One region of the Brevibacillus borstelensis genome, then DNA from elsewhere that is predicted to be linked to it. Evidence: riboswitches for the same ligand, from Rfam matches in the RefSeq annotation. Region 1 holds a riboswitch; each other region holds the start of a gene.
What was found. A riboswitch is a leader RNA that binds a small molecule or an ion and turns the genes downstream of it on or off. The one in region 1 is predicted to bind glycine.
Positions count from the first base shown of each region.

Region 1 (9,635 bases):
GTCTACGGTGTCAGCGAGCAATGCTTTGATTGTCGGTGCCAGAAATCCAACTCCCAGTCCGTTCACACCTGAGAAAAACAGCAAGGCGGCGTAGCTGTCGCTGTAGTGGTAGCCGAGCATCGCAACAGCCTGGAGCAGTGCTCCCGCCAGCATGATCGAGCGCCGGCCGAGACGGTCGGACAGAGGACCTCCCAAAAGGCTGCCCGCCTGATACGCGATACTGCCGACACCGAGAATGATGCCGACCTGTCCGAGAGAGAGGGCACGGGCTTTTTTTAGGAAAATGGGAAAGATCGGCACGATCAGAAAGGAGGCCAGGTGCATGAAAAAAACCAGGACGAGCAGCAGTGCAAATATTTTGTTCCGCCATAGCTTTCCTGCCGCAACGGTCATAGAGCCGCCTCCTCTTTCGTTTCGGCAATCTTCCCCTAGTATGCATGTTCCCGTAGCCAGTCTATGCACCCGAAAATAGGCGAGAGCGGAATTGAAGGGATAACAGGCTTTCGTCCAATCCAACGGGTGCCTCTCGACATATACCTATACTGTAAAAAAACTGTGGGCATACATGGTGCAAGGTTGCGTCAACAAGGAGGGACAAACGTGAGAGGCTTTTTTGCAAATCACGAAGGGTTTGAAGTAGTGATTTGGATTCTGGTGATCATCTTTCTCCTCTCCATTTTCTTCGACGAAGGGATCGATTAAAGGTGAGTGCATACCGTCCGATTCGCCGGTTAAACCGCTATTACAAAAGAAATGACGGGTTTCGATCCTGGGTTAAGGCTAATGAACAGTGGTTTCGGGAAAATCCGGAAGTATTCCAGCAGGTTCTGCACAATCCCAATATGGTCAATCTGTTCATGGATCTGATGATGATGAACTCCGCGCAAATTCAAAAGAGACTTCGGCGAATGAGGGGACGAGGGAGAAGAGGCTGAGGGCTGCATACAAAAACGGCGTGTCGCTGGCGGCATGCCGTTTTTGCGTGTGTGAGAGCCGTTTGGCTGGGAGCCATATAGCTAGGGACATATAGCCTTTCATATTTGTCCAGCCTCCGGCGTAGGGATAGACTAACGCTGTCAAGCCGGAGGGATGGAGATGGGGCAGGTCATTTTAACCTTTTTTGTGGCGTACGGCATTGTGGTCGGCGGTTCCCTGTGCGGTGGATTGGGCGCTTTTTTAAATGAAAAGCCGCCGCTCTGGTCCATTCATGATTTGGCTGACCAATTGAAAATATGGGGCCTTGTAGGTGCCTTGGGCGGAACGTTTGACTCCTTTTTGCAGATCGAAAAAATCCTCGCGGGCAATTTTTCGCCTGTGTTCAAACAGCTTGTCATGATCGTTGTCGCCTTCCTCGGGGCACATATGGGGACGATTTCGATTCAATGGCTGGTCCAGGTGCGTTCATGAAGGTTATGTTGTGGAAGCGTTACGTAGCTCTCCTGCTCATAGGCGCCATTCTCGGCGGGTCGGGAATGCTGTTTATTTACGGCAGGGAAATGGAGCAGATGATGCTTGTCAAGCGCAGTCTGGAACTGCTGAACGAAAAGCTGATGGAGGAAAATCAGAGCTTGAAGCAGTCGGAAAAAGTGGCCCGGAGAAAACAAGAGGTGGTCATCGATGAGATTCGGGTCACCGTCCTGGATTCAAAGCTGCATGAAACGATTCAACTGCAAATGACAAGGCAGTTGGAAAAAGACTTGGCTTCCCTGAAAGGAAAAAAAGTCGAGCAGGTGGCAGAAGTCCAGGAGATGCTCCATGAAATGCTGCGGAGAAGAGAGTACATCATCGAAGGAACGATGGTCGAGGTGCGCGTCAAAACGGTGGCGATCAGCCGGATTCTCCACTTGTTCGTGACTGCTGAAGTAAAACGCGAGGATATATGAAGATCGGGAAATCTATTTTCGGCAGCGAAACTTTTATTGCGACCCGCCGTATAAAAGGTACAGAAGCTTCTCACTGCATGAAAAAGCAAGGCAATCGATGCGTTGGTAAGGGGAGAATGAGTCCATGTCAATGTTTAAAAAGCTGTTGGCAAGCGTAGGTATCGGGGCTGCCCAAGTAGATGCCCGCCTGGAGAACGATTCGTTGATCCCGGGAGAATGGGTAAGAGGTGAGGTCCACATCACAGGTGGCGATGTTGCACAGGATGTGGACGAAATTTATATGTACGTCGTCACGCATTATGAGCGCGAGGCAAATGATCGCAAGGTAAAGGAAGAATGCACGCTCGGCAAGTACCGTCTTTCTGAACGGTTCGTGCTGAACCCGAAGGAAAAGAAGGTCATTCCGTTTTCCTTCCAGCTTCCGTACGAGACTCCGCTTACGATGGGACGGCAGCCTGTGTACCTGCGTACCGGACTGGACATTAAAAATGCCATCGATCCGGGAGATTCAGACTTCATCGAGGTTCGGCCGCATCCGCTGATGGAAAAAGTGCTGGACGCGATTCAGTCTCTCGGCTTTCAATTATTCAAAGTGGATTGCGAATACAATCGTCATCTCGGGCGCTCTTACCCATTTGTGCAGGAGTTTGAGTTCCGTCCGACAGGCCCCTACCGCAGCCGACTGGAGGAGCTGGAGGCCGTCTTTTATTTGAAGGAGGGAGAACTGGAGGTTCTTCTGGAAATGGACAAACGAGCTCGCGGTTTTCTGGGAGCCTTTCAGGAAGCCTTCAATCTGGACGAACGCTACGCCCGTTTCCGGCTGACCCAGGCTGATTTGCATCGACCGGTCTCGGCGATTGCCGAAGGGATCGAAGAAATCATCCGTCGGAATATTCACTAGCAAAAGGCCAAGCCACGCTCTGAAAAAACCAATACGCATTTGACAAAAACACGCGGGAGTGTGAACGGCACCCCATTTGTTAGGCACAGCTAACATTTGGAGGTGCAGTTCAATTCCCGCGTTTTTATAACGATATGGGAGCTCGCCCACGGTCTGCCCAATCAATCATCCATGAAGAAGCGAACGGTTTGCAATCTTTGCTAACAATCTTCCGAACATCCGACAATCGAGAGCAGAATAAACAGCACCAGAATAAGACCGATACCGTTAAACCCGCCGCTCTTGAACAGACTACTCATGCAAGCATCCTCCTTTGTTTGAATGCGTTCCCTGCTATCGTATTTACGGGCGGGCCTTTCGGTGTTAGGGCGACTACCCATTTTGGGCGACAGGCCGCAGACTGGATCATTCTCAAGAACAATTGATATTCTATTCGAAATATTATTGACAATGTTGAATCCCTTGACGTATGATTCGAAGTAATTGCATAGAGCGGATGACGATTGTGGGAGAGACCGGACCGAAGCGCCCGGCACCGAAGGAGCAAGTCCCAAAAATCCTTGGGAAAGAATCTCTCAGGTACAAGGTACCACAATTGGACGCACCTCTGGAGAGAGCGAACAGCCACCCAAGGGGAAGACTCCCGTGTCAGGAGTTAAACTCTCAGGTAAAAGGACAGAGGAGAGGTAGATTACGTGCTATCTATCTTTCCCTTGTCCTTTTTTGCGTTCGGGAAAGATGGGAGCCAAGGGAGGAATATCGATGAGCTTGCAGGATCACGACAAGGAAATTTTTGAAGCGATCGAAGCGGAACGCCAGCGCCAGCTCGGGACGCTGGAGTTGATCGCATCGGAAAACTTTGTGAGTCAGGACGTTTTGGACGCCATGGGATCGGTTCTGACCAACAAGTATGCGGAAGGCTATCCCGGAAAGCGGTATTACGGCGGCTGCGAGCACGTGGATGTAGTCGAACGCTTGGCGATCGAGCGAGTATCGAAGCTGTTTGGAGCAGCCTATGCCAATGTCCAGCCTCACTCCGGCGCACAGGCGAACACGGCCGTGTTCTTTTCGCTGCTGCAGCCGGGAGATACCTTCATGGGAATGAATCTGTCGCACGGTGGCCATCTGACGCATGGAAGTCCGGTCAGCCTCTCGGGAAAGTGGTTTAATGTCGTGGCATACGGGGTCCGCGAAGAGGATCACCTGATCGATTATGACGAAGTGGAAGCGATTGCCCGCCGGGAAAAGCCGAAGATCATCATCGCAGGCGGCAGCGCCTATTCGCGGACGCTTGATTTCGCCCGCTTTCGCGAGATCGCCGAGCAGGCAGGAGCAAAGCTGATGGTAGACATGGCTCATATCGCCGGCTTGGTGGCGGCGGGCGTGCATCCTTCGCCCGTTCCCCATGCTGACGTCGTGACAAGTACCACGCATAAGACGCTGAGAGGACCGCGTGGCGGCATTGTGTTAACGAATGACGAGGAGATCGCAAAGGGCGTAAACAAAGCGATATTCCCAGGTATTCAGGGCGGGCCGCTGATGCATATCATAGCGGCAAAGGCAGTCTCTTTTAAAGAAGCGCTGCAGCCCGAGTTCAAGAGCTACGCGGAGCAAGTGGTGAAAAACGCAAAGGTTCTCGCCGAGACCTTGCTCGAAGAAGGAGCGAGACTGGTTTCGGGGGGCACGGACAATCACCTGCTGCTTCTCGACGTTCGCGTCTTCGGACTGACAGGAAAGGAAGCGGAGCGGCTGTTGGAAGAAGCGGGCATCACTGTCAACAAAAACACGATTCCGTTTGATCCGGAAAGCCCGTTTGTCACCAGCGGGATTCGCATCGGCACTGCCGCTGCCACCACAAGGGGCATGAAAGAAGCGGAAATGAAGACCATCGGACGATCGATTGCTGCTGTTCTGAAAGGAAAAGGAGATCCGTCCGTTCGAGATACGATCAGTCAGTTATGTGCTGCCTATCCGCTTTACAGTCGCGCTTCAGTTTTGCGCTGACGGAGGCTGGCGATGATTTACAAATTGAGCAACCCGGCGGAAGTAAGCGAATTGCTTTCTGCAGAACAGTACATGGCGTTTGTTTCAGAAGAGTAGGAAGCGGCTCCTGCGGGAATGGTGGAACGGACAGGTCCTTTATGGCATAAACCATAAGGGGCCTGTTCTTTTATTGTCTATTTTTTGATTTGCATGTATAAGCCGGGATTTTTCTGACAATACTGCGACTATACATAACCGCAAGGAGGAAAAAATGGAATGAATTTACTGGAGAAAACTAGAAGGATTAACGTCATGCTGCAAAAGACGATGGGAGGAAGCGGGGTAGGGTATCATGATCTGGCTCGGCTGCTGGCTGATGTGATTGGCGCGAACGTCTACATCGTGACGGCAGACGGGACGATTCTCGGAAACGGGGTTCGGGAGGATTTTGGCATCGGACAGGGGCAGGACGGCCGGTCAGGCGCAATGCTGCCATACGGCTACAATCAAAAGCTTTTGGAAGTCAATCAGTCTCTGGCCAATGAGGGGGTACAAAGCCCGTACAGCATGGTACCAGAGGAGCTGTTGCCGCTCTTCCCGCAAATGATGACGACCATCGTTCCGATCAACGCAGGCGGAAGCCGTTTGGGTACCCTCGTATTGCTGCGGGCTTACGGCACTTTTGAAACAGAGGATCTGATCCTGGCCGAAATCGGGGCAACCGTAATCGGCATGAAAATTGTCCGTCAGCGCACGGAACAAATTGAAAATGAAGTTCGCGACAAGACCTTTGCCAAAATCGCGCTTTCCTCCCTTTCCTACAGTGAGCAAATCGCCATCGAAAAAATCATGGAACAGCTCGATGCCAAAGAAGGCCTGCTCGTCGCAAGCCAGTTGGCCGATCAGGCCGGACTGACCCGTTCCGTCATCGTCAACGCGCTCAGAAAGCTTGCCAGTGCAGGTGTGCTGGAATCCCGTTCTCTCGGGATGAAAGGGACCTACATCAAAGTATTGAACGACAAATTCCCGTCCGAATTGGCGAAGTGGAAGACGTCCTAAAGCGAAAATGCCCAATCCAATGCGGATCGGGCGTTTTTCTTTTTGCAGGTGATGGAAAGAGGCAGGAGGGGAGCGTGTGTGCCGGGCGCGCAGAACGCTCTGAACGCCCCGAACGCTTTGAACGCTCTGAACGCTCCAAAGGCTCCAAACGCCCCAAACGCCCCGAACGCGCCTGCCTCCCTTGCCCCGGTCAAACAGACAGCGTGGTTTGCGGTTTTTCTTGCTCCTGCTGCTTTTTGGCACCTTGCTGAGCCCATAGCGGATGCTGCTCCGCCTCCCTAAAGTGGCGAAACAGGATCAGACTCATCCCGAGCAAGCCGACAGCAATTCCGCCGACGAGAAGCAGCGTACCGGCTTCCAACATCTTTGTTTCAAGCAGGAATGAGCAAAGGGCATAGCTGACCGGACCGAGTCCGATGGACATCGTTGTCAGCAAAGACATGACTCTGCCCAACATGTGGGCGGGGACGATGGTCTGAATGTAGGTGATCAAAGGGATGTTGGTCATCGCCATCGTTATTCCCACAAGCAGCATCATCGACAGACCGAACGGCAGAACATGCATAAAGGAAACGGCAAGGATGCCTGCCCCCATCAGACCGAGGAAGAACGGAAGCAGCAGAAAGCGTCCGCGAAAGCCATTGCAGGCGCCGGTAATGACTCCGCCAATGATCGTGCCGACTCCGAGAGAAGTGCTCAGAGAGCTGTAAGCATTGCTGTCCCAGCCCAATTGCTTGACGAGGAGCGGCAGCCCCATGTTGACAGGACCTGAGAACATCATGTTTACGACCAGCGAGGTTCCGAAGATGATCATCAGCACCGGGATGGTTTTGGCAAAGAGGATTCCTTCAAAAATCTGCCGGAAAAAGGAGGGTTCTTTTGTTTGGCGTGAGGTGTCAATTTCCTCTGCCGGCTCCAGACGAAGGGTAGAAATGATCAGTGTACCGATGAAAAAGGCGGCTGCCATGACAAGAAAGGTCGCGGGATAGCTGGTCAACCGCATCAAGAGCGCTGCCGTGAGCGGACCGCCGACAAGGCTGATCTGCTGTGCGATTTCCATAAGGCTGTTGGCGGGAGCAAGCTGCTCGCGGGAGACGACAAAAGGCAGGACGCTGCTTCTCGCAGGCCAGAAGAAAGCGTCGACGGTACCGAACAGGAAGGCTGTGAGATACGCGGCATAAGGCAGCCAATGACCGGTTTCCTGCAGCAGCAGCAAGCCGAAGGCGCCCAGGACAACTCCGCGGGCCAGGATGGAGCCAAACATGATCCACTTTCGGTTGTACTTGTCAGCCGCGACGCCCCCCACCAGCATAAAGAGCAGGCGCGGGATGGACATGCACATCAGTGTCGTCCCGAGAACCGCTTCTGATCCGGTCTTGTCGACGATAAACCAGGACAAGGCGATAAAAAAAGCGCCGTCAGCCAACGCTGAGATCAGATTGCCGATCCAGAGGCGGAGAAACTGGCTGTTGCGCCAGAGAACCGGATTAGGTGACGGAGTTGCCGTCATCGTCATTGGCGTCAGCCCTCCTGCTAATTTTTCCGACTGTCGTATCGTTGATAAATTCATAGCCGTCCGGCAGCGACTCGTCTTCCGCTACGTAAACGCGTTCATTCGTCATAAAGCCGACGTGGACGAAATAAAATACTTCATTCGTATCTTCGATTTCCCCCGCGGCAATCCGGCGCAGGTGTCTTTCCTCAATATCGCCCAATTCCTTCAGGAGCTCGCGGTATTTGTCCAGCCATGCGTTGATTTCATCCCGCGGGCCTTTTATCTCGCCATTGCAGCCAAAAAGCGGCGGCCGTTTGGATTCCTCGGCAAAGTACAGGAAGCTCTCTTCCGGAGCATTGTACAGACGGGTTATGCTGCTGCGAAGATGGTTCAGCATCGTTTCCTGCATCAGCACGGTATCGTCTTTGAGGGACGGCAAGAGGGCGTCGCTTACTTTGAAGTCGTATGCTTTGGAGCGATAAAACTTTTGCACGATCCCGTTTTTTTCTTCCGTTCGAACGACTTCGATGAAGCCGTGATGCTCCAGCTCTTTCAGATGATAGTGCACCTTGGAGGGAGAGAGGGAAAGCTGGGTAGCCAGTTGCTTGCCGGTCTGTTCTTCCCGGACCAGCAGGTTGATGATCTCCATCCGAAGGGCGTCGCTGATTGCTTTCAGTTGCTCCGGGTTTTCGATGACCATGTAACGTTTCAAACGTAATCCACCTTTCAATGTGAAGTGAACGTATGTTATTTTTCAAACGTTCAAATTTTATTGAACGTATTGTAACAACAGAATGACTGGTAGCGCAAGAGGATTCTGCTTTTTTTCACAAATAGTGTTACAATACGGAAAAAAACGGTGAAAGGACAAGAGTAGAGCATGTCATCGATTCTTAAACACCCCGTCTTTCGCCGTCTATACGCGGCACACATCATTCACATCGTCGGAAATGAATTCACCTTTATCGCGGTTGTGGGTCTGCTGCAGGATCTCAGCGGCTCTGGCCTGTCGTTTGCGGCCGGTACGGTTTTTCGGATGCTGCCCTATGTAATCACGAGCTTGTTTTCAGGGGCACTGCTGGAAAACTGGGACAAGCGAAGAGTGATGATCATCGTGAATTTTTTGCGGGGGGTCCTGGTCAGCCTCTTTTTCTGGATCACGACACCCGCGTACCTATGGGCCGTTTTTTTGCTGTTAATTCTGGTCAACGTCTGCAGCGCCTTTTTTCAACCGGCCATGCAGGTAGCCATCGTCCAGTCGGTAAAGCAGGAGGACAGACTGCAAGCCAATTCGCTGTTGCAAGGAACGACGTCCTTTCTGATTATTGTCTGTCAGGGAGTAGCTGCGTTTTTGGTCTATTATTTTTCCTACCGATTTAATTTTCTCCTCGACGCCGCCTGTTATTTCGTCTCGCTGTTGATCCTGTTAAAGCTGCCGTCTCTCAGCGGCACGGAGATGAAAACGAGCATCGGCTTTTTCACGAGACTGCGGGAAGGAATTGACTATATCCGCACGGTTCCGAAAATCAAGTCTGTGCTGCTGTATCAAATGGCGGAACGAATGCTCGGCGCGTATTACATCATGCTGATGTTCCATATCTTGCAGGAGCGCAAAGAAGGCTTGTACGTCTTCGGTCTGCTTGATATACCGCTGGGACTGGGGGGAGTATTGGCCGGTGTTGTCGTGAGCAGGTGGGCAGACCGGGCCGGAGAAAAGGGAGTCAATACTGCGCTTGGCTGGGCCTTGGTAGCCATGAGCCTTTCCGTCTACGGGATGTTCCATTCAGGGCCTATCCTGGTGCTTGCGGTGGCCACCCTGTTTTGCGCTTTTGCTTCCTTCAGCTCTTCGATCATGGCGGTGACTCGTCTGCAGCGCTTGACGGATGCGGAATTTCTGGCCAGGGTCTTTTCGATCAGGGAGATGCTCACGATGGGGAGCTTTGCGGTGGGATGTCTGATCGTAGGCTACGGCGCGGAAAAAGCAGGGAGCTCGCTCGTTTCCACAGGTTTGGCCATTTTTGGAGTGATCGCCGGGCTGATTTGGCTTCTGGCAGCGCGGAGCCTTAAAGAACAGAAAAAAGAAGCAGTATAGCAGTTGCACATTCTCCTATCAGGAACACCTTTTTTGCATGATCGGCGCAAAAGAGGTGTTTTTTGTTCTCAATTAATCAATTTATATATTTTAATAAACATACTAGTTGAAAATGTATGTATTATAAATTAAAATGGTTGAAAAAGTGGAAAAAAGAGGAGATGCATGTGAAGGAACTTTGGAATCATTCCGGTTTTCGCTGGTACTGGACGGGATTGTTTT
Region 1 is NZ_CP144922.1:1,953,895-1,963,529, forward strand. It holds gene V5G20_RS08885 (MFS transporter) at 1-393, opposite strand, end outside; gene V5G20_RS08890 (hypothetical protein) at 705-935, shown strand; gene V5G20_RS08895 (YtrH family sporulation protein) at 1,096-1,407, shown strand; gene V5G20_RS08900 (hypothetical protein) at 1,404-1,883, shown strand; gene V5G20_RS08905 (sporulation protein) at 2,008-2,784, shown strand; gene yjcZ (sporulation protein YjcZ) at 2,985-3,083, opposite strand; glycine riboswitch at 3,281-3,386, shown strand; gene glyA (serine hydroxymethyltransferase) at 3,547-4,788, shown strand; gene codY (GTP-sensing pleiotropic transcriptional regulator CodY) at 5,044-5,826, shown strand; gene V5G20_RS08925 (MFS transporter) at 6,017-7,342, opposite strand; gene V5G20_RS08930 (ArsR/SmtB family transcription factor) at 7,314-8,033, opposite strand; gene V5G20_RS08935 (MFS transporter) at 8,202-9,413, shown strand; gene V5G20_RS08940 (MFS transporter) at 9,575-9,635, shown strand, end outside.

Region 2 (9,635 bases), 1.5 Mb from region 1:
ATAAAAAAGGCCGCCATTGATGAACTGAACCGATATTCTCGGCTCGTATTGCCAGCGCATCTCTTCCATGCGACGCCGCTTTTCCTCCTCGGGTGTACTGGCCACCCATTCGGTCTGGTCGATCTTCTCGCGGGGCGTCTCTTGAAAGCTGTTGGCCCGCAAAAAGTCGAGAATTCTTCCGCCTGCCGAGCGATGCTCCTCCAATGACGGACTGACCGCTTGAATCGCAGTCGTTTGGCGTTCGGTTTCCTGTTCCAGGAGAAGGTTCAGGGAGCCATTTGGCTCGGCTGCAGCACTCTCAACATTATCTGCTGCGCTGCTTGCTGAACCTGTTGATTTCCCGGAGTGCCCGTCTTGCAGCTCGTCCCCGCCCTTATCAGCTTCGTTGGCAGCCTCATTCCCATCATCAGCCGTTCGGCGTTGCCTCTCCTCCAGCTCCCGGTAATACGCCTCCAGGATTTGCAGCTCTTCTTCCAGTCGCTGTTTCGCTGCTGCCGCCCATGTCTGGTCTTCCTGAGCCAGAATGCGGCGGATCTCTGCTTCCATCATCGCAAACGCCTGGCTGATCGTAATGCGGCGGTCAAGCGTATAGTGATAATCCGGGATGGAGGGGGCAAGTTGACGCTGCAGCAGGAACGGATAAAAGTCCCGTACGATGTGCGGCTGGTGTAAATTCACCCCGAAATGCAGGATGAGATCACGCTTTTTGTCGCAAATAAATGAGACCTTCCAATTCACCCCAAGCCAGGGGACCAGCGGCACCGATTGGCGGGAAGAGGCTTGAGCGCGGGTTTGCGGCAGCGTTTCGTACATGCAGACAAAGCTGCCGTGTTTGCGCGTCGACTGAAAAATCTGCTGCAGACGAGCTGCGCCCAAATGCAAATGCTCCGCCCGCCTGTCGTCCGGCATGCGGTCTGGATCGAAGCAAAAAGTCAGCACCAGCGGCTGGTAGGGCAGGTTCATCTTTTCGACCCAGCTCCAGTAGAAAGGGCGGTTTCCGATATCCTTGTCTACCTCGACCGGCAGTTTGACAGTCAGAAAATCTGGATGTGTCTCCATGATGTGTGAAGAAAAGGCGGACAAGTACTGCTCCACATACTTGCGGACTCGCTGCTGGTTCATCGTTCTATCCCTCCCGAGACTGCAGGTTGCAAGATGAGCTTACTGTTCGGCTGTTTCCGGCAGCGGCTCCTTGGTTTTCCTGGCCAACCGCATGGCACGGATGGCTTGGCCCATGTTGTCCAGCTTGAGAGCCATCTCTTTCTCCGACGAAGAGTCCATGATGATGCTGATCAGATTTTCCTCCAGGGATTGCTTGAGGTTCAGCCGTTCGACGATGTCATCGAGCTCGCCGATCACCATTTCAAACAGGTCGATTTTTTCATAGAGGAGCTGGAGGATATGCTCTTCGATGGTGCCTACTGTAGACAAATTGTAGATGTGTACGTCCCGCTGCTGGCCCAAGCGATGGACCCGGCCGATCCGCTGCTCGACCCGCATCGGATTCCAGGGCATGTCATAATTGATGACCTGATTGCAGAACTGCAGGTTGATCCCCTCGCCGCCGGCTTCCGTGGCGATCAATACCTGTGCGCGATTTTGAAACAGCTCGGTCATCCAGTCCTTTTTGCTCCGTTTGAATCCTCCGCGAAACGGAACAGAGGTGATGCCGTGATCGTGCAAGTATTTTTGCAAGTAGTTTTGCGTGGCCCGGTACTCGGTAAAGATGATGACCTTGTCGTTGATTTGCTGAATGAGCTCGACTGCCTTGGCAGCTTTGGAATGTGACTCGATTTTCTTGATCATCTCGACGAGCTCCATGATTTCCGCGCGGACAGGGGAGTCTTCTGCTGCCCGTTGATGCATGTTGTAGAGCGTGAGAAAGGCGGCTTCCCGGCTGGAGCAAACCTCGCGCTGCAGCGTGATCAACGCAAGCGAGTTATAGCCGCCCGATCCGGTGTGATACTGTTCTTTGACGAAGCGCGTTACGCCCTGATACAACGCGGCTTCCTCGGGGGAAAGCTCGATCGGAATGGACTGGACGCGTCTGCTGGTGAAATGCACGCCTCCGTCGCTGCGTCTGTTCCGGATCATCACTTTGTCCAGTTCGGTCTTGAGCTGCTCATTGTTTTTTGCCTGCCGCTTGCCTTCCACATAGGTTGTGGAGAAGCTGGACGTGTGTCCGAGATGGCCGGGCTTTAAGAGGTTGATCAGATTGTAGAGCTCATCCATCTCGTTCTGGATCGGAGTAGCGGTCAGCAGCAGGCAGTATTTTTTGCGAATCTCCTTGACGAACTGGTAGTTGCGCGTTTTTTTGTTTTTCAGCTTATGGGCTTCGTCAATGATCAGCATGTCGTAATCGATGTCCAGGACGTGACGGCGGTGGGGATCGCGTTTGGCTGTATCGATCGAGGCAACCACGACGTCGTATTGCCGCCACATATACTCCTTCTTTTGGGCGACAGCGGGTATGCCGAATTTTTGATTCAATTCTTTCGTCCACTGGATTACGAGCGATGCCGGCACGAGGATAAGTATTTTTTTCGCCAGCCCGCGGATCATGTACTCTTTCATGATCAGCCCGGCTTCGATTGTTTTGCCCAGGCCCACCTCGTCAGCGAGAATGGCCCTGCCGCGCATTTCGTTCAAAACGCGCTCCGCCGTCTGCAGCTGATGAGGAAACGGTTGGAGCGTAGGCAGGTATTGCAAGCACTGAAGCTGGTCAAACTCGCGGATAGCCATCGCCTCTTCGGCTTCCAAAGTAAGCTGGAACAGCTCCCATTTGTCCCAGGGGCCGTCCTGCTTCATTCGTTCATTTAGCAAATCCATCCAATCGGTATCGAAGGAAACGGGAACGTTCGGCATATGACTACCTCCGCTTTGGGGTTTTGTCATGAAAATGCTATATCGTAAATCAAAGGTGAACGTTATTCTTTTTGATCAAAAAATTTGTTAGTGATTTTCCAAGTTAATTCGCAATTTGCATATTTTCAAGAATGCGCTCACGTGGTAGGATAAAGAAGGAGTTCATTCAACTAGTATGGAATGTATTTGGAACATTTATGTATCACCCAGTATCCACCGCGAATGAAAGTAGCAGGGAGAGACTGCTTGTAAGGCAGCGCCGAAGGAGCAAGCCGGGTATGGTGAATCTCTCAGGCAAAAGTACCTCTACTGGACGCATCTCTGGAGAGAGCTTCTTCGGGAGCCACCAAAGGGGAAACTTGCAAGCGATGCCAAAGGAACGGCTCGCATCAAGCGAGGCAACTCTCAGGTACCAAGGACAGAGGAGGAGAAATGGGCGCCTTATTTGGCGTATTCATTTCTCTTGTTCTGTCCTTTTTTGCATGAAAAAAACAGGAGGTGCCCGAAATGACGACACTGAAACGCACGCCGCTGTTCCCTGTCTATGAAAAATACGGGGCCAAAACGATTGATTTCGGCGGATGGGATTTGCCCGTGCAATTTTCCAGTATCACGCAGGAGCATGAAGCAGTGCGGACGAAAGCAGGCTTGTTTGACGTCTCTCATATGGGAGAGGTTGAGGTAAAAGGGGAGGGAGCCTATCTCTACCTGCAACGCCTTACAACCAACGATCTTTCCAAGCTGGAAGCAGGGCAAGCGCAATACAGCGTGTTCTGCTATCCGGACGGGGGCACGGTGGACGACCTTCTTGTCTACAAATACGCCGACGATCACTACCTCTTGGTGATTAACGCGGGAAATATCGACAAGGACTACGCATGGATGCAGGAGCATCTGAGCGAGGGTGTACAGATCGAGAATATCTCACCGCAAACAGCACAGCTGGCGATCCAGGGGCCGCTTGCCGAATCGATCCTGCAAAAGCTGACCGACACGAACCTGACGGAAATCGGTGTTTTCCGTTTCAAGCGGAATGTCGTGATCGACGGCATTGCGACTCTCGTTTCGCGCACCGGCTATACCGGAGAAGACGGATTTGAGATCTACCTGGACAGCGACAAAGCGATTCAGCTATGGGACCGCCTCCTCGAGGTCGGCAAGCCGGAAGGGCTGGTACCATGCGGCCTCGGCGCCAGGGACACGCTTCGTTTTGAAGCGAAGCTGCCGCTCTACGGTCAAGAGCTCGGCAAAGACATCTCGCCGATCGAAGCGGGTATCGGCTTTGCAGTAAAGGTAGACAAAGAAGTGCCGTTCATCGGACAGGAAGCCCTCAAGGCGCAAAAGGAAAACGGCGCTCCCCGCAAGCTCGTTGGGATTGAAATGATCGACCGCGGCATCCCGCGTACGCATTACCCTGTTTTTGTCGGGGAAGAGCAGATCGGCGAGGTTACGACGGGCACTCAGTCTCCGACGTTGAAAAAGAATGTGGGACTCGCGCTGATCAAATCCGAGTATGCAGCTGTAGGCACCGAACTGGAAGTAGAAATTCGCGGCAAGCGGCTGAAGGCTGTCGTGGCAGCCACACCGTTCTACAAACGTCCCAAAAAGTAAACCAACCAATCCAAGATCCGATAAACAAGGAGGACAACGTTCGTGAAATACCGTTACCTGCCTCAAACCGATCAGGATAAACGCGAGATGTTGGACACCCTGGGCATTTCCCGGGTGGAAGAGCTGTTCGCGGATATTCCGGAAGAAGTTCGTTTCAAAGGTTCCCTGCAAATTCCCGAGGCTCTGTCCGAACCGGAGCTGGTCAAATATTTTTCCGGTCTTGCTAATAAAAACGCCAACTTCAGTACGCATGCAAACTTCCTGGGAGCGGGTGTGTACCAGCATCATATCCCGAGTGTCGTCAACCACATGCTGCTGCGGGGCGAATTTTTTACCGCATACACCCCGTATCAGCCGGAAATCAGCCAAGGGGAGCTGCAGGCTATTTTTGAGTTTCAGACGATGGTATGCGAAATGACGGGCATGGAAGTGGCCAACTCCTCGATGTACGACGGCGCTACTTCTTTGGCAGAGGCAGCAATGATGGCGGCAGGCCACACGAACAAGAGCAAGGTCGTGGTTTCCCGTTCCGTCCATCCGGAAGCGCGGAGCGTGCTGAAAACATACGCGTACGGCCAAGGCGTAGAGGTCGTGGAAGCAGACCTGAAGGACAATGGAACCGACACGGCAGCACTGGACGCGCTTGTTGACGACCAGACGGCAGCTGTCATCGTTCAATACCCGAACTTTTTCGGTCAAGTAGAAGACCTGTCCTCCATTGAGCCGATTGCACATGGAAAAGGAGCGCTTCTGATCGTTTCCTCCAATCCGCTCTCGCTCGGCGTGCTGGAAGCGCCGGGACGTTTGGGCGCAGACATCGTTGTTGGCGATATGCAGCCATTCGGAATTTTCGCTTCATTCGGTGGACCGCACTGCGGGTATTTGGCCACCACCTCCAAGCTGATGCGCAAAATGCCCGGCCGGATCGTCGGACAGACGAAAGACGAAAACGGCAAGCGCGGATTCGTTTTGACCCTGCAAGCGCGCGAGCAGCACATTCGCCGCGAAAAAGCGACATCCAACATCTGTTCCAACCAGGCTCTCCTGGCTCTCGCGGCCTCTATCGCGATGAGCGCGTACGGAAAGCAGGGCGTACAGGAAATCGCCATGCTCAACCTGCAGAAAGCTCATTACGCCAAGCAAGCATTGGCAGCAAAAGGACTTGAGATCGTAGGCAGCGCACCTACCTTCAATGAATTTGTAGTGAAATTGAATAAACCGGTAGCGGAAGTAAACAAGAAGCTGCTGAAAAAAGGGATTATCGGCGGCTACGACCTTGGAATCGATTATCCCGAGCTTTCCGCCCATATGCTGCTTGCCGTAACGGAACTCCGAACAAAAGCAGAAATCGACGATCTCGCGCAGGAATTGGAGGCGATCACCCGTGCATAACGACAAAGAAAAAGCGTTGATCTTTGAATTGAGCAAGCCTGGTCGCGTAGGGTACAATCTCCCGGCGCTTGATGTGCCGGAGGTAGAGGTAACCGATTTGCTGCCGAAGCACTTGATTCGCGAAACCCCAGCAGAACTGCCGGAAGTGTCCGAACTGCAGCTAGTTCGTCACTACACGGAGCTGTCCCGCAGAAATCACGGGATTGACAACGGCTTTTATCCGCTCGGCTCCTGCACCATGAAATACAATCCGAAAATCAATGAAGACGTTGCCCGTTACGCGGGCTTTGCCCAAACCCATCCGTACCAGCCGGAAGAATCTGTGCAAGGCGCGCTGGAACTGATGTATAACCTGCAAAACGAGCTGGCGGAGATCACGGGCATGGATGCCGTCACTTTGCAGCCGGCAGCAGGGGCAGCAGGCGAATGGACGGGACTATTGATGATCCGCGCTTACCATGAAAGCCGCGGCGAAAAAGGGCGGACCAAGGTAATCGTACCGAACTCCGCACACGGAACGAATCCGGCTTCCGCTGCTGTAGCGGGCTTGGAGACAGTTACGATTCCGTCCGACGACCGCGGGCTGGTAGACATCGAAGCTTTGCGCCAGGCAGTAGGACCGGACACGGCGGCATTGATGCTGACCAATCCGAACACGCTTGGATTGTTTGAAGAGGACATCGTCGAGATGGCAAAGATTGTACACGAAGCTGGCGGCCTTCTCTACTACGACGGCGCCAACGCCAACGCCATCCTGGGCATCGCTCGTCCCGGCGACATGGGCTTTGACGTCGTTCACCTCAATTTGCACAAGACCTTTACCGGCCCTCATGGCGGCGGCGGTCCCGGTGCCGGCCCTGTCGGTGTGAAAAAGATTCTGGAACCGTTCATGCCAGCTCCAATCGTAGGCAAAAAGGCAGATGGCACTTTCTTCTGGGACAACGACCGTCCGCAATCGATCGGCCGCGTAAAAGGGTACCATGGCAACTTCGGCATTCTCGTTCGCGCGTATGCCTATATTCGCTCCATGGGACCAGAAGGTCTGTTGCAGGTTTCGCAAAATGCGGTGCTGAACGCAAACTACATGATGCGCAAGCTTGCAGAAGCCTACGAGCTTCCCTATGACCGTGTTTGCAAGCATGAGTTTGTCCTGTCCGGCGTTCGCCAGAAGAAGCTGGGCGTGCGGACGCTGGATATTGCAAAACGCTTGCTTGATTTCGGGTTCCATCCGCCGACTGTCTACTTCCCGCTGATCGTAGACGAGTGCCTGATGATCGAACCGACAGAGACTGAATCCAAAGAAACACTCGATGAGTTTATTGACGTAATGCTGCAGATCGCTCGCGAGTGCGAAGAAACACCGGAACTCGTGCAGGAGGCTCCTCATACGACAATCGTGAAGCGTCTGGATGAAGCCACTGCTGCACGCAAGCCGGTACTCCGCTACCAGCCGGAATAAGAACGCAGACGAGGCTGCCGAATGTTTCGGCGGCCTTTTTGCATGCCGCATTGTTGCCGTTTCATCATCGGGAGAAGTACAATGGAGAGGGTGAGAGGAGGACATGCGCAGCATGGAAAAATGGCGATTTATCGTGACCGAGGGGATGTCCCCGGCAATGAATATGGCAGTAGATGAAGCAATCCTGCAGCTTCACAGCGAGGGCAAGGTTCCTCCAACCGTCCGGTTTTACACATGGAACCCGGCAACCTTGTCGATTGGGTATTTTCAAAAAGCGGCAAAGGAAATCAATTTGGAGCTTGTTCAAGAAAAGGGCATCGGTTTTGTGAGGCGTGCTACGGGAGGAAGGGCTGTCCTGCACGACCAGGAGCTGACTTACAGTGTTGTCGTGTCGGAAAGCCACCCCGAGATGCCTTCCAGTGTCACCGAGGCGTACAAGGTGATCAGTCTGGGACTGCTACACGGTTTTCAAAACCTCGGCCTGGATGCGGAAATGGTTTCACTGGCAAGCGAAGAAGAAAAAGAAAAGTACAGCTCGCCGGGATCGTCCGCCTGCTTTGATTCCCCCTCCTGGTACGAATTGGTGGTGGAAGGGAAAAAGGTGGCAGGCAGTGCGCAGACCAGGCAAAAGGGCGTCATCCTTCAGCACGGCTCCATTTTGCTGGATATGGATGTCGAGCTGCTGTTCTCCTTGCTTCACTTCTCCTCAGACAGGCTAAAGGAACGCATGATGGAGAGCTTCCGGAAAAAAGCGGTGACGATCAACGAGGTGAGCAATAGACCGGTATCGCTTCAGGAAGCGATGGAGGCATTTCGCGACGGCTTTGCCACAGGCTTGAAGGTAGAGCTCGTAAAAGGCGAATTGACTCCAGAGGAGAGGGCGCTCGCCGAAGAGCTGGCCGCTTCGCGCTACTCGACCGACGAATGGAACCTCCGCCGATAGTTCAATATGCGAAAGGTAAGTGGATAAACAAAGAAGGCTCTCTAGGAGCGAAACTCCTGTGAGAGCCATTTTTTCGGATTAGACCAATGCGTTTGCGTAAATATGTTCTTCAAACAGCTGTTGCAGCTTTTCCACGACGGGTCCGATCTTTCCGCCGCCTACAGCCTGGCCTTCGACAGAGATAATGGGCATAACCTCGACAGTTGTCCCTGTCGCAAAGACTTCATCCGCCTGCTTCAGGAAGTCGACAGTAAACGGCTCCTCATGAACGATAATGCCGTTTGCTTTCGCGAGGGCGATGACGTCCAGCCGGGTAATGCCGTTCAGAATCAGGTGGTTGGCGGGATGCGTGTACAGCTCGTTGTCTTTTACGACAAACACGTTGGCTGCGCTGCACTCAGTGACGATGCCGCTGCGGTGCAGGATCGACTCCTGGGCGCCGGCGTCTTTGGCGTACTGCTTGACCATGACAGCGCCAAGCAGGTTCAACGTTTTGATGTCGCAGCGGAGCCAGCGAATATCCTCGACCAGCTGAGCGCTCAGTCCCTTTTTCATATCGGCCAGCGGGCGTTCCTTGCGGCGGACAAAGCCCATGATCACAGGGCGAATGCCTTTTGGTATATCGTGTACACGTGGAGACACACCGCGGGTCACCTGCAGGTACAGGGTGGCATCGTCTGCGGATGTAATGTTGTTTTTCGCAAGCAGCTCATGCGCAATCGCCGACAGTTCTTCTGCCGTCCACGGCAGGTCGAGCATGATCTCGCGAGCGCTGCGGAACAGCCTGGTCAAATGACCTTCCCATTGATACATTTTCCCTTTGTAAATGCGAACCACTTCGTAAACACCGTCACCAAAATTGTAGCCGCGGTCTTCCGGGTGAACAGTCAGCTCGTCTGTGCCGACCCATTTGCCATCCACGTAAAGCATGGTGAATCCTCCTTCTTCAGTTACGCAAATATTATGTCTTTTTTCGTTTGAACCTGCCAGTTGCAAACGTACAGCCCCCGCCGCCTTTTCCTGAAATCAGCGTCGAGTGATGTATGAGACAACCTTAACAAATACTGGGTCGAGGGTCAATTTCAAAATGAATGGAGGGGAAACTTGTCACACTTCGGTTGCTTGCTGTCGTCAGATGGCGCCACGTATCTTTATTTGACGGACTATTCTGACTAGACGTTTTCCTGAATTGCCGCCCATAATAAAAAGAGGCCATTTGGAAAGGGGAATGGGATGAGAGCCGAAATGAAATGGTTGATCACTGTCTTCATCGCATGGGGATCGTTGATGTTCTTCCCAGGTCCGGCGGGTGCGGAAGCCGGAGGGCAAGCGGACACGGATCGCCTCCTCGAACACGTGGAAAAA
Region 2 is NZ_CP144922.1:3,497,712-3,507,346, reverse strand. It holds gene V5G20_RS16705 (YqhG family protein) at 1-1,122, opposite strand, end outside; gene V5G20_RS16700 (DEAD/DEAH box helicase) at 1,162-2,865, opposite strand; glycine riboswitch at 3,088-3,181, shown strand; glycine riboswitch at 3,182-3,297, shown strand; gene gcvT (glycine cleavage system aminomethyltransferase GcvT) at 3,373-4,476, shown strand; gene gcvPA (aminomethyl-transferring glycine dehydrogenase subunit GcvPA) at 4,519-5,868, shown strand; gene gcvPB (aminomethyl-transferring glycine dehydrogenase subunit GcvPB) at 5,861-7,327, shown strand; gene V5G20_RS16680 (lipoate--protein ligase family protein) at 7,440-8,270, shown strand; gene dat (D-amino-acid transaminase) at 8,349-9,200, opposite strand; gene V5G20_RS16670 (PA domain-containing protein) at 9,516-9,635, shown strand, end outside.
Region 2: linked by a shared signal. The riboswitch ahead of gcvT (glycine cleavage system aminomethyltransferase GcvT) and the one ahead of glyA (serine hydroxymethyltransferase) in region 1 are both predicted to bind glycine.

Region 3 (9,635 bases), 2.1 Mb from region 1:
GTAGTGGGCCAGTGGCAGGCGGTGAACAGGAACGCCGCAACCATCCGTTCCCAGAACGATTTTGTCTTTTGGATAGGAAGTCAGATCGACAACTGCATCCAAAATGCGCTGCTGCACGGGGTGCTCAGGCAGATGGTACGTGGCTACTTCTTCTCCCATGTGTACAGCTGTAGCGATCATCCCTGCATGCTTGCCGGAACAGTTGCTGTAGATCGGGGTCAATGGCTTGCCCGCACGGATCAGTTCCTTATAGCTTTCCTCGTCGCGAGGCACATGGGTTCCACATTGGAGCATTTCTTCCGGCTGTCCGGCGCGTATCAGCATTTCCATCGCCCGCGAGCGGTGACGCGGCTCGCCGCTGTGTGAAGCGCAGCAGAGAGACAGATCGGCTGGTTCCAGTCCAAACTTGTCCGCTGTTCCCGTCTCAATGACCGGAATCGCCTGGATCGGCTTCATGCTGGAACGCGCGAAGGTTTGGCGATGAGGATCACCGTAGGAATAAAGCAAGTTTCCGTTTGCATCGACGACAGCTACATGACCGAGGTGTGTGCTTTCTACCGCATCCCCCCGGTATACGTTGGCTACCAGGTTCATGACTAATCTCCTTTGGTGTTGAAATATGGACTTGCTATGCAAACTGGTTATTGCAAGAGGCGTGCCAACTATTCAAACAAGACAAAGGACGTTGAATTTTCGCTTAATTCCTACGCTTCAGTCTGTTCTATCGATTGCGACCAATTAGTATTAGGTTACCCTATTTTTCTTAATAGGTGAACAATTTGTTTAAAATAGGTTAAAAAAATTCTAACAAAAATGAAAAGCACCCCTTTTCCCCCAGCACCGGGGAAAAAGGGGCACCCATTGGCCCAGTTATTCGGTTGCTCCTTCTTTGCGCAGGCATTCGGCCTTCTCCAAGCTGACGAATGTATCCTCCCACATGACCAGATACTGCTCTCCCTTTATGTCCAGGATGATTCCCCTCGCCCCGTCACCCGCGTACGTCACGACTTCGCCCACTTTAAACATCATCCATCGCCTGTTACCCCAATCTGAAGATGATGCCGTGTCCGCCTTTGGGGTATACCCATTTGATGTTTTCATGTGGACAACCGATCCGGCAGCTTCCGCATTCGTGACACCCTTCGTATCCCACATGCATTCGCACCTCTTCCCACTTGTACACTTCTGCCGGACAAAAAATCGTACACAGCTTGTCGGGACATTTTGTGGCACATACATCCGTATCCAATACGTGCAGGTGCGACTCCGTATCCGCCTTGAAGCGGACCAGGTACTGCTTTTCCTCGATCGATTGACCTTTGGGCAGTTCCTTCATCACTTCATCACCCTCCAAGCCTGCATCAGATCGCGGGCCATTTTCCACTTTTCTTTGGCGGAGCCAAGCTCCCTCCAGATTTTCTTTTGCTTCTCCCACTTGGAGCTGCCATCGACGGTGAACATCTGGCTGGCGGCCCTGTTCATGAGCGGAATGTACTTCTCGAAGTAATGCGGGTACTTTTCAAAGTGGTGCGTGGCATCCTTGTATTTTTTCATGTCCTGTCCAACGAAGCTGTCCATCAGCCTCTGCCGGTAAGAGTCGAGCATGGAAGCCGAAAAGTCTCCCGCAGCTTTAGCTTCGAGGATGGCCTCTGCCGCCAGCACCCCTGAAGTCATCGCCATATTGGAGCCTTCCCGGTGAATCGCGTTGACCAGTTGAGCCGCGTCCCCCACTACAATCACGCCATCGCCTACGACCTTCGGGATCGAGCGGTAGCCTCCCTCCGGAATCAGATGCGCCAGGTATTCCTGCTGCTCCGTTCCCTGAATGTACGGCCGGATGATCGGGTGCTTCTTGACGTAATCCAGTAGCTGATGCGGCTTGATCTTGTTCTTGATCAGGCCGGACAGCATCGCGCCGACGCCGATATTGAGGCTGTCCTTGTTGGTGTAGAGCCAGGCTGTTCCGAGAATTCCTTTGGTCGCGTCGCCGAAGATTTCAAACGTGCAGCCCTGGTCCTGCTCCAGGCTGAAGCGGTCTTCGATGATTTTCCGGTCGAGCTTGAGCACTTCCATGACCGCCAGCGCCACCTCGTCCGGGCGAAACTCCTTGTGAAAGCCGAGCGATTTGGCCAAAAGGGAGTTTACCCCGTCAGCCAGCACGACCACATCGGCAAACAGATCGCCGTCCGGGCGGTCTGTCCTCACCCCGATGACCTTCCCGTTTTCAACCAGACACTCAGTCACAACCGTTTCATTGACGAGCAGGGCTCCCTGCTGAACCGCCTTTTCTGCAAACCACTGGTCAAACTTCGCCCGAAGGACGGTGAAGTTGTTGTACGGCTCCTCTCCCCACTCCAGGCCCTTGTAGCTAAAGGTGACGGCGGATTTTTCATCGAGCAGCATGAACCGCTGCTCCACGATCGGCCGTTCGACTGGCGCTTCCTTGTAGAAGCCGGGGATAATATCCTCCATCATTTTGCGGTACAAGACGCCGCCCATCACGTTTTTGGAGCCCGGATACTCGCCCCGCTCGAGGAGCAGGACGTTGACACCCGCCTTTGCCAGCGTATACGCGCAGGACGTACCGGCCGGCCCCGCTCCCACGACAATGACATCAAATTTTTCCGCCATACTGTACCTCCTTGCCAGCCGTCACCTGGAGCGCGTCGATCAGCATCGGAACGATCTCGAATGCATCCCCGGCAATGCCGTAATGACAGGATTGGAAAATGGGCGCCTGCGGGTCTTTGTTGATGGCAATGATCAGGCCGGAGTTCTGCATGCCGACCAGATGCTGGATCGCTCCGGAAATGCCAATGGCAACATACAGCTTGGGCGTGACTGTCACCCCGGTTTGGCCTACCTGGTGGGCGTGATCGATCCATCCCGCCTCGACGGCATCCCGGCTCGCCCCTACAGTGCCTCCGATCGCCTCGGCCAGGCGATGGATGAGCTGAAAGCCTTCCTTGCTGCCGAGCCCCTTGCCCCCTGCGACGATAATGTCAGCCTCGTCCAGGCGGATTTTTGTCTGCGTTTCCCGGACGATCTTCAGCACCTTGGTCCGAATGTCTTCCTCCCGCAACGGGATGGATTCCTCGATGAGCTCTCCTTTGCGGCTGGTGTCGATCGGGAGCGCTTTCATGACCTTCGGCCGCACCGTGGCCATTTGCGGCCGGTGCTTTTTGCAGAGAATCGTGGCCATGATGTTGCCGCCGAATGCGGGCCGGCTCGCTTCCAAAAGCCCTGTCGCCTCATCCACATCGAGCATCGTCGTATCCGCAGTCAGCCCTGTCTCCAGATCGGTGGCAACCGCGCTGGCGAGGTCCTTGCCCGTCGAGGTCGCACCGTACAGGATCGTTTCCGGCTTGTGCTTTTCTACGCAAGCAATGACTGCACGCATGTACGATTCGGTCCGGTAATCCCGGAAAACGGGATCATCGTAGAGATAGACCGTATCGGCACCGTAGTGAAACGCGGTCGCGGCCAACTGCCGAACTCCCTCTCCAATCAGTATGCCGGCCAGGGGTACTCTCCGCTTGTCTGCCAGCTTTCGCCCCGCTCCCAAAAGCTCCAGGGAGACAGGCACGATTTTCCCGTCCTGGTGTTCGAGGAATACCCACACGCCTTTGTACTCGTCCAGATTCATGCCCGTGCCTCCTTCCCTGCAAAGAGCTCTTGTTTCTGCTGCAAAATTTCCATCAATCGCTCAACCTGCTGCTGTGCCGATCCCTCCAGCATTTCGCCGCCTTTTGGCTTTTCCGGAGGCCAGACCTTGGCCACAATCGTCGGGGAGCCTTTGAGACCCAGCAGTGTCCTGTCGACGTCCTCCAGATCGCTGACCGCCCAGATTACGGGCTGGTAGCGTGCGGCGCGAAGCATGTTGGGCAGCGGCGAATAGGGTACCTCGTTGATTTCCTTTTCCACCGAAAACAGGCAGGGCAAAGCGGACTGAATCACTTCATAGCCGTCCTCCAGCTTGCGGTGGACGAGGGCATAGCCTTGCTGCTTGTTTACCTCGACCACCTTTTTCACGCTGGTCAAAGGCGGGATGTCGAGCCGTCTGGCAATGCCCGGTCCTACCTGGCCCGTATCCCCGTCGATCGTCATCTTTCCGCAGATGATCAGGTCGATCGGCTTTTCCTTGGCGATTTTTTCGAGGGCTTTCGTCAGCGCATAGCTGGTGGCCAGCGTATCTGCCCCGGCAAAGGCCCGGTCGGTAATCATGTACCCCTCATCCGCACCGATCTCGATGCATTTCCGGATCGCTTTGACAGCGGGCGGAGGCCCCATGGTCAGGACGGAAACTGTTCCCCCGTACCTTTTTTTCAAGCGGACAGCTTCCTCCACGGCATGCGCATCGTACGGATTCAAAATGGCAGGCGCGCTGGAACGGTCCATCGTATTTGTCTTCGGGTTCATCTTGATGATCTTCGTGTCCGGCACCTGTTTGATACAGGCGACGATATGCAGCATGAAAAACTCCCCCCTTGCAGCCCGGCGGGGCATCGTTTCGATGGCAGCTCTTGCACAGGTTGTCTCTTTTTGACACGACGCTTCGGGCGGCATGTTCATCATTGATATAACGTATTGCTCAGCGCTGTCGAATAGACCAAGAACTGCCAGAAGCGGGGGATCGATCAATTTTTTTCAATCCATTGACAAGCTCGCTTCGCTCCTTATAATTGATTTATAAATCACATATCGTTCGGATGAACCATTCAGGAGAAGACAGATGTCTACCGAAGGGGCAAGGGAACCTTCCCGAAACTCTCAGGTCTAGGAAACTAGTAAAACTGCATGGGGACGAGCCTCTGGAGAGACTCCCTCTTTTTTCAAAAAGAGGATTGGGCACCGAAGGAGCAAATTCGCCGCGGCGAATAATCTCTCAGGTAAAAGGACAGAGTGGACGCTTGGACTTATACAAAAACGGTTAGTAATTTGTCGATAAAAAGCTTTGCTGTCAGTTCTCTCGAAGATATTCGTTCTTCGTATGACGAAGTTTTTTATGTGTTGCAGAAGGTTGAACATTTTACATGTTGCTAAACTTTTCTGCGCCCATCAACAAATGCGGTTTGCCGCCGGTTTTTTGTATTCTTATTTACGTAATTTTGTACGTCCTGCGACCGTCTCCAGAGAACATTTCATTTTCGGGTGAAATGTTTTTTCTTTTTCTCTTCAAAAACAGCAAGGGGGAAACCGAGATGGACATGCTTATGCAATGGTTGGAAATGGTGAATGGATTTGTGTGGGGACTGCCTACGCTGATACTGCTCGTCGGCACTGGGGTAATGCTGACGATCCGCCTTCGAGGGCTGCAGTTCAGAAAGCTGTGGTATGCGCTGCGCCTCGCTTTTGGGAAGCAGCAGGAGCAAACAGCGGCTGGGGACATCAACCACTTTCAGGCGCTGATGACCGCGCTTGCGGCAACGATCGGGATGGGAAATATCGCCGGGGTGGCCACGGCTGTCGCGGTCGGCGGACCGGGTGCTCTGTTCTGGATGTGGATCACAGCTCTGTTCGGGATGGCGACGAAATACGCCGAAGCGATTCTCGCTGTCAAGTACCGCATCCGGCAGGCTGACGGCACTTTTTCCGGCGGACCGATGTACTATTTGGAGAAAGGGTTGAAGCAAAAATGGCTCGCTGTTTTGTTCGCCTTGTTTGGAACAATGGCTTCCTTCGGGATCGGAAACATGGTCCAGTCCCATTCCGTCGCTGAAGCGGTACAGTTGAACTTCTCGATCCCTCCGGTCGCAACGGGGATTGTGCTGGCTGCCTTTACCGCCTTTGTCATCCTCGGCGGCGTAAAAAAGATCGGACAGGTCACCGGCGTCATGGTGCCGTTTATGGCCCTTTTCTATATCGTTGCCGGAATCATTGTCGTGCTCTTTCATGCGGGGCAAGTACCGCAGGCATTGGCAGACATTGTACACGGAGCGTTTAACGGCACTTCGGCTGCAGGCGGCTTTTTGGGAGCGACCGTAGCCATGGCGATCCAAAAAGGGGTTGCCCGGGGTGTCTTCTCCAACGAGGCCGGTCTGGGCAGCGCACCGATCGCAGCCGCGGCGGCAAAAACAGACGAACCGGCCAAGCAGGCGCTCGTTTCCATGACAGGAACGTTTATCGATACGATTCTCGTCTGTACGATCACAGGGCTTGCTTTGGTCACTACGGGAGCCTGGTCCACCGGTATGTCTGGCGTGGAAGCGACTACCTACGCCTTCCAAAGCGTCTTCGGTCAAGCCGGCAGCTACGTGCTGGCCGTTGCCATCATCCTGTTTGCCTACTCCACCATCCTCGGGTGGGCGTATTACGGCGAGAAATGCTTTGAATATTTGTTCGGCAAAGGCTCTGCCAAATACTACCGATTCGTCTGGGTAGTCATGGTCGCTGTCGGAGCAACGATGAAGCTCGATCTGGTCTGGACGCTCTCCGACATCATGAACGGCTTGATGGCAGTGCCCAACCTGATCGGCCTGATCGGACTCTCCGGTGTGGTCGTTGCCGAGACGAAGCGCTTTTTGAATGGGCCTCTGGAGTCGAAGCTGTCACAGTAAATATGCTCGCACCCCAAAATTTTCCCCCTCATAATGAGGGGGTTTTCCTATTTCTGCGGGATTCGTTTTGCGGGACGAGCGCACTTGCGGAGCGGATGCTCCCCCCTCCTCGTGACATTACCGGACTTGCGGAAAAAAGTGTGTATAATAGAAGGCATATCTTCTATGCACGGATCAAACCGGTTGGAGGGCATTGTCATGTTGGAAACATTCGGATTTTCCCATTACGAAAGCAAAGTATATGAGACGCTCGCGGCAAGCGAGTCTCCCATGGATGCCACAATGATCGTCAAGCATTCCGGCGTTCCCAAAGCGAAAATTTACGAAGTGCTGACCCGTCTGGTAGACAAGGGCCTGGTCCTCGATTCTGTGTCGGATAAAAAGAAATGGTATACCGCTCTGCCGCTAAACAGCCTGATCGACAAGCTGACCAGTCAATTTCAGCACGACGTGGAGCGGCTCAAAACCTCTTTGGCCAGCAAGCAGGTACGGGATGACCGGATTTGGAACCTCAAGGTCGACTCCTCCATACGCGCTGAAAGCAAGCACTTGATTCAGCGAGCCGTCAAGTCCATCCGCATCTCCGCCTGGAATGACGATTTTGCCGGATTTATCCCTCTCCTCGAGGAAAAGGAACGGGAAGGCGTAGAAGTGGAAGCGCTGGTGGTCGGAGAGATACAGACAAACCTCAAACGGGTCCACGTCTTAATCCCTTCGGACGAGCACGAGGGATTGGAACGCTTCCAGCTCATCGTAGCGGATCAGGAGGAGATCATGTTTGCCGGAGAAGAAAACGGCAACTGGCAAGCTATTCAGACGAGAGCACAGCCGTTTGTCAAATTCTTCGCCGACTTCTTTTTCCATGACGTAGCATTGGCCCGCATTACGCAAAAGCATTACGACCTGCTTTTTGGAGACGAAGAGATACGGCGCATGCTCATCCGGCTCCGTTACTAACATCATCCATGATTTTTTTCTTGAATGCGCAGACCAAAAAGGTTACCATCATGGTGGTAACCTTTTTCAGGTGCAGAAAGGAGCTCTTCTGTGTGAATCCTCGCGTTTTTATTCTTGCTATTGCAACCTTTGTGGTCGGGACGGTGGAGCTGATCATCGGCGGGACGATGAATCTGATCACCGCAGACCTGAATATTCCGCTTAGCGCCGCCGGGCAGTTGATTACAGTGTTTTCCCTGTCGTTTGCCGTTTCAGCGCCAATCCTAATGCACGTCACACGAAAAATTGCCCGCAAGCGCCTTTATTTGCTGGCCCTGTTCGGCTTTTTTCTGAGCAATGTGCTAGCCGCGCTCAGTCCGGTGTACTCGGTCCTGCTCATCGCCCGGATTCTTTCCGCCTCCTGCGGGGCCCTGCTGACCGTCTTGTCCATTTCAATCGCCACGCAAATCGTCGAGCCTGCCTACCGGGGCCGGGCATTGGGCATCATCTTCATGGGGATCAGCGGCTCTTTGGTGCTCGGTGTCCCGATGGGAATGACACTCGGCAACGCATTTGGCTGGCGTGCTCCGTTTTGGCTCATCGCCGGACTTAGCCTTGTGGCGATGCTCTGCCTCAGCATTATGCTGCCCAATGTTCAAACGCCTCCGGCGATACCGCTGCGGCAACAGCTCGCTTCATTGAAAAGCGAGAAGATCGTCAGCGCCCAGTTGATTACGATGCTGATGCTGACCGGCCATTTGACGCTGTATGCGTACTTTACTCCCTTTTTGCAGGAAACGATGCAGTTGGAAGGAGCCTGGCTCAGTTTTGTCTATCTGCTGTTCGGCGTCGCTGCAGTCATGGGCGGGGGCGTAGGCGGATGGATTTCCGATAAATGGGGGCCGCCCAAATCAATCCTCGTCATCGTTTCGGCCTTCGGGCTGGTGATGGCATCCCTGCCCTTTACCACCGGATCGCTCTACGTATTTTTGATCGTGATGGTGGTGTGGAGCGCACTGAGCTGGGCCATTTCACCCGCCCAGCAGAACTACTTGATCCAGACCTCTCCCCGGACAGCCGACATTCTGCTTGGGTTGAACACCTCTGTCCTGCACGTCGGGATCGCGCTTGGATCGGCTGTCGGAGGCATCGTGATCGAGAAAGCCTCGGTTCAGTACAACGCGTGGGTCGGCGCCTGCTTCGTCCTGGTTTCGCTGGGGTGTGCGGTCTTTTCCATTACCCGTCCCGGTTCCGAAAAGACGACTGCAGACGCTGCTTCAACTATCGACGCCTGAATCGCCAATCAACAAATCAGATCGTCCACAGCCGGCCCGTCCGGCTGCCCAGAAAAAGGCTTTGCGAGCGATGGCCCCGCTCCCGAAGCCTTTTTCTCGTTTCCAGCCGAATCTGGACGGTTCGGCTGGCCCCCTATTGGCATCTTTTCTGCCGAGAAAGCTTCCTGCGCCGGACAGACCGACCTCTTATTCCAGACCATTACAAAAAACGTAACTTTCCATCCTGTCATTCGTATCGATTTATGGCAGATTAAAAAATTGCCAAATATGGTGAATACCATTAAAAAGGGAGCAAGTTTGCCATGCAGCAAAAAAGGACTATAGCCGTCTTTTGACGGTCAATAAGCTTTTGCTACCGTCGAACAATGGATGCCAGGGAAGGAAGCGGATTGCCTTGATCCAGGCCTGATCCGGCAAGCGGGGGAATGGCTGGGAGCCATGCATCGCCTCTCCGCAGAAGACGCCATTCCGTTTACTTCTTTCAGCCCGTGGAGCATGTTCGGCCCAACTGACGATCTCGCTCAAGACGTCTGCACCCTCCAAAAAGCCGTGCAAGCCAGTGAAGCGAATCAAAGCTTGTGGCAGGAGATTTACGCGTTATACGAGAAAAAACGGGCGTTTCTGGAGATATTGTGGCCAGATTTCCCCGCAGAAGCGGTACAAGGGGATTTTTCTCTGAATAACCTGCTCGTGGATGATGACGGCAGCCTGTGCAGCATCATTGACTTTCACCTTGCAGCAAACGATGTCTTTCTCTGTCACTTCGCCGGTGAAGCAGTGTTCTTGGCCTACGAAGCGGACCGGAAGGATGATGACTCCGAAGAGACGGGAGATCTGTACTTTGGCG
Region 3 is NZ_CP144922.1:4,073,148-4,082,782, forward strand. It holds gene V5G20_RS19620 (asparaginase) at 1-594, opposite strand, end outside; gene V5G20_RS19625 (hypothetical protein) at 871-1,029, opposite strand; gene V5G20_RS19630 (ferredoxin family protein) at 1,040-1,336, opposite strand; gene V5G20_RS19635 (FAD-dependent oxidoreductase) at 1,336-2,631, opposite strand; gene V5G20_RS19640 (electron transfer flavoprotein subunit alpha/FixB family protein) at 2,615-3,646, opposite strand; gene V5G20_RS19645 (electron transfer flavoprotein subunit beta/FixA family protein) at 3,643-4,473, opposite strand; glycine riboswitch at 4,802-4,911, shown strand; gene V5G20_RS19650 (alanine/glycine:cation symporter family protein) at 5,202-6,557, shown strand; gene V5G20_RS19655 (TrmB family transcriptional regulator) at 6,756-7,514, shown strand; gene V5G20_RS19660 (MFS transporter) at 7,607-8,788, shown strand; gene V5G20_RS19665 (phosphotransferase) at 9,158-9,635, shown strand, end outside.
Region 3: linked by a shared signal. The riboswitch ahead of V5G20_RS19650 (alanine/glycine:cation symporter family protein) and the one ahead of glyA (serine hydroxymethyltransferase) in region 1 are both predicted to bind glycine.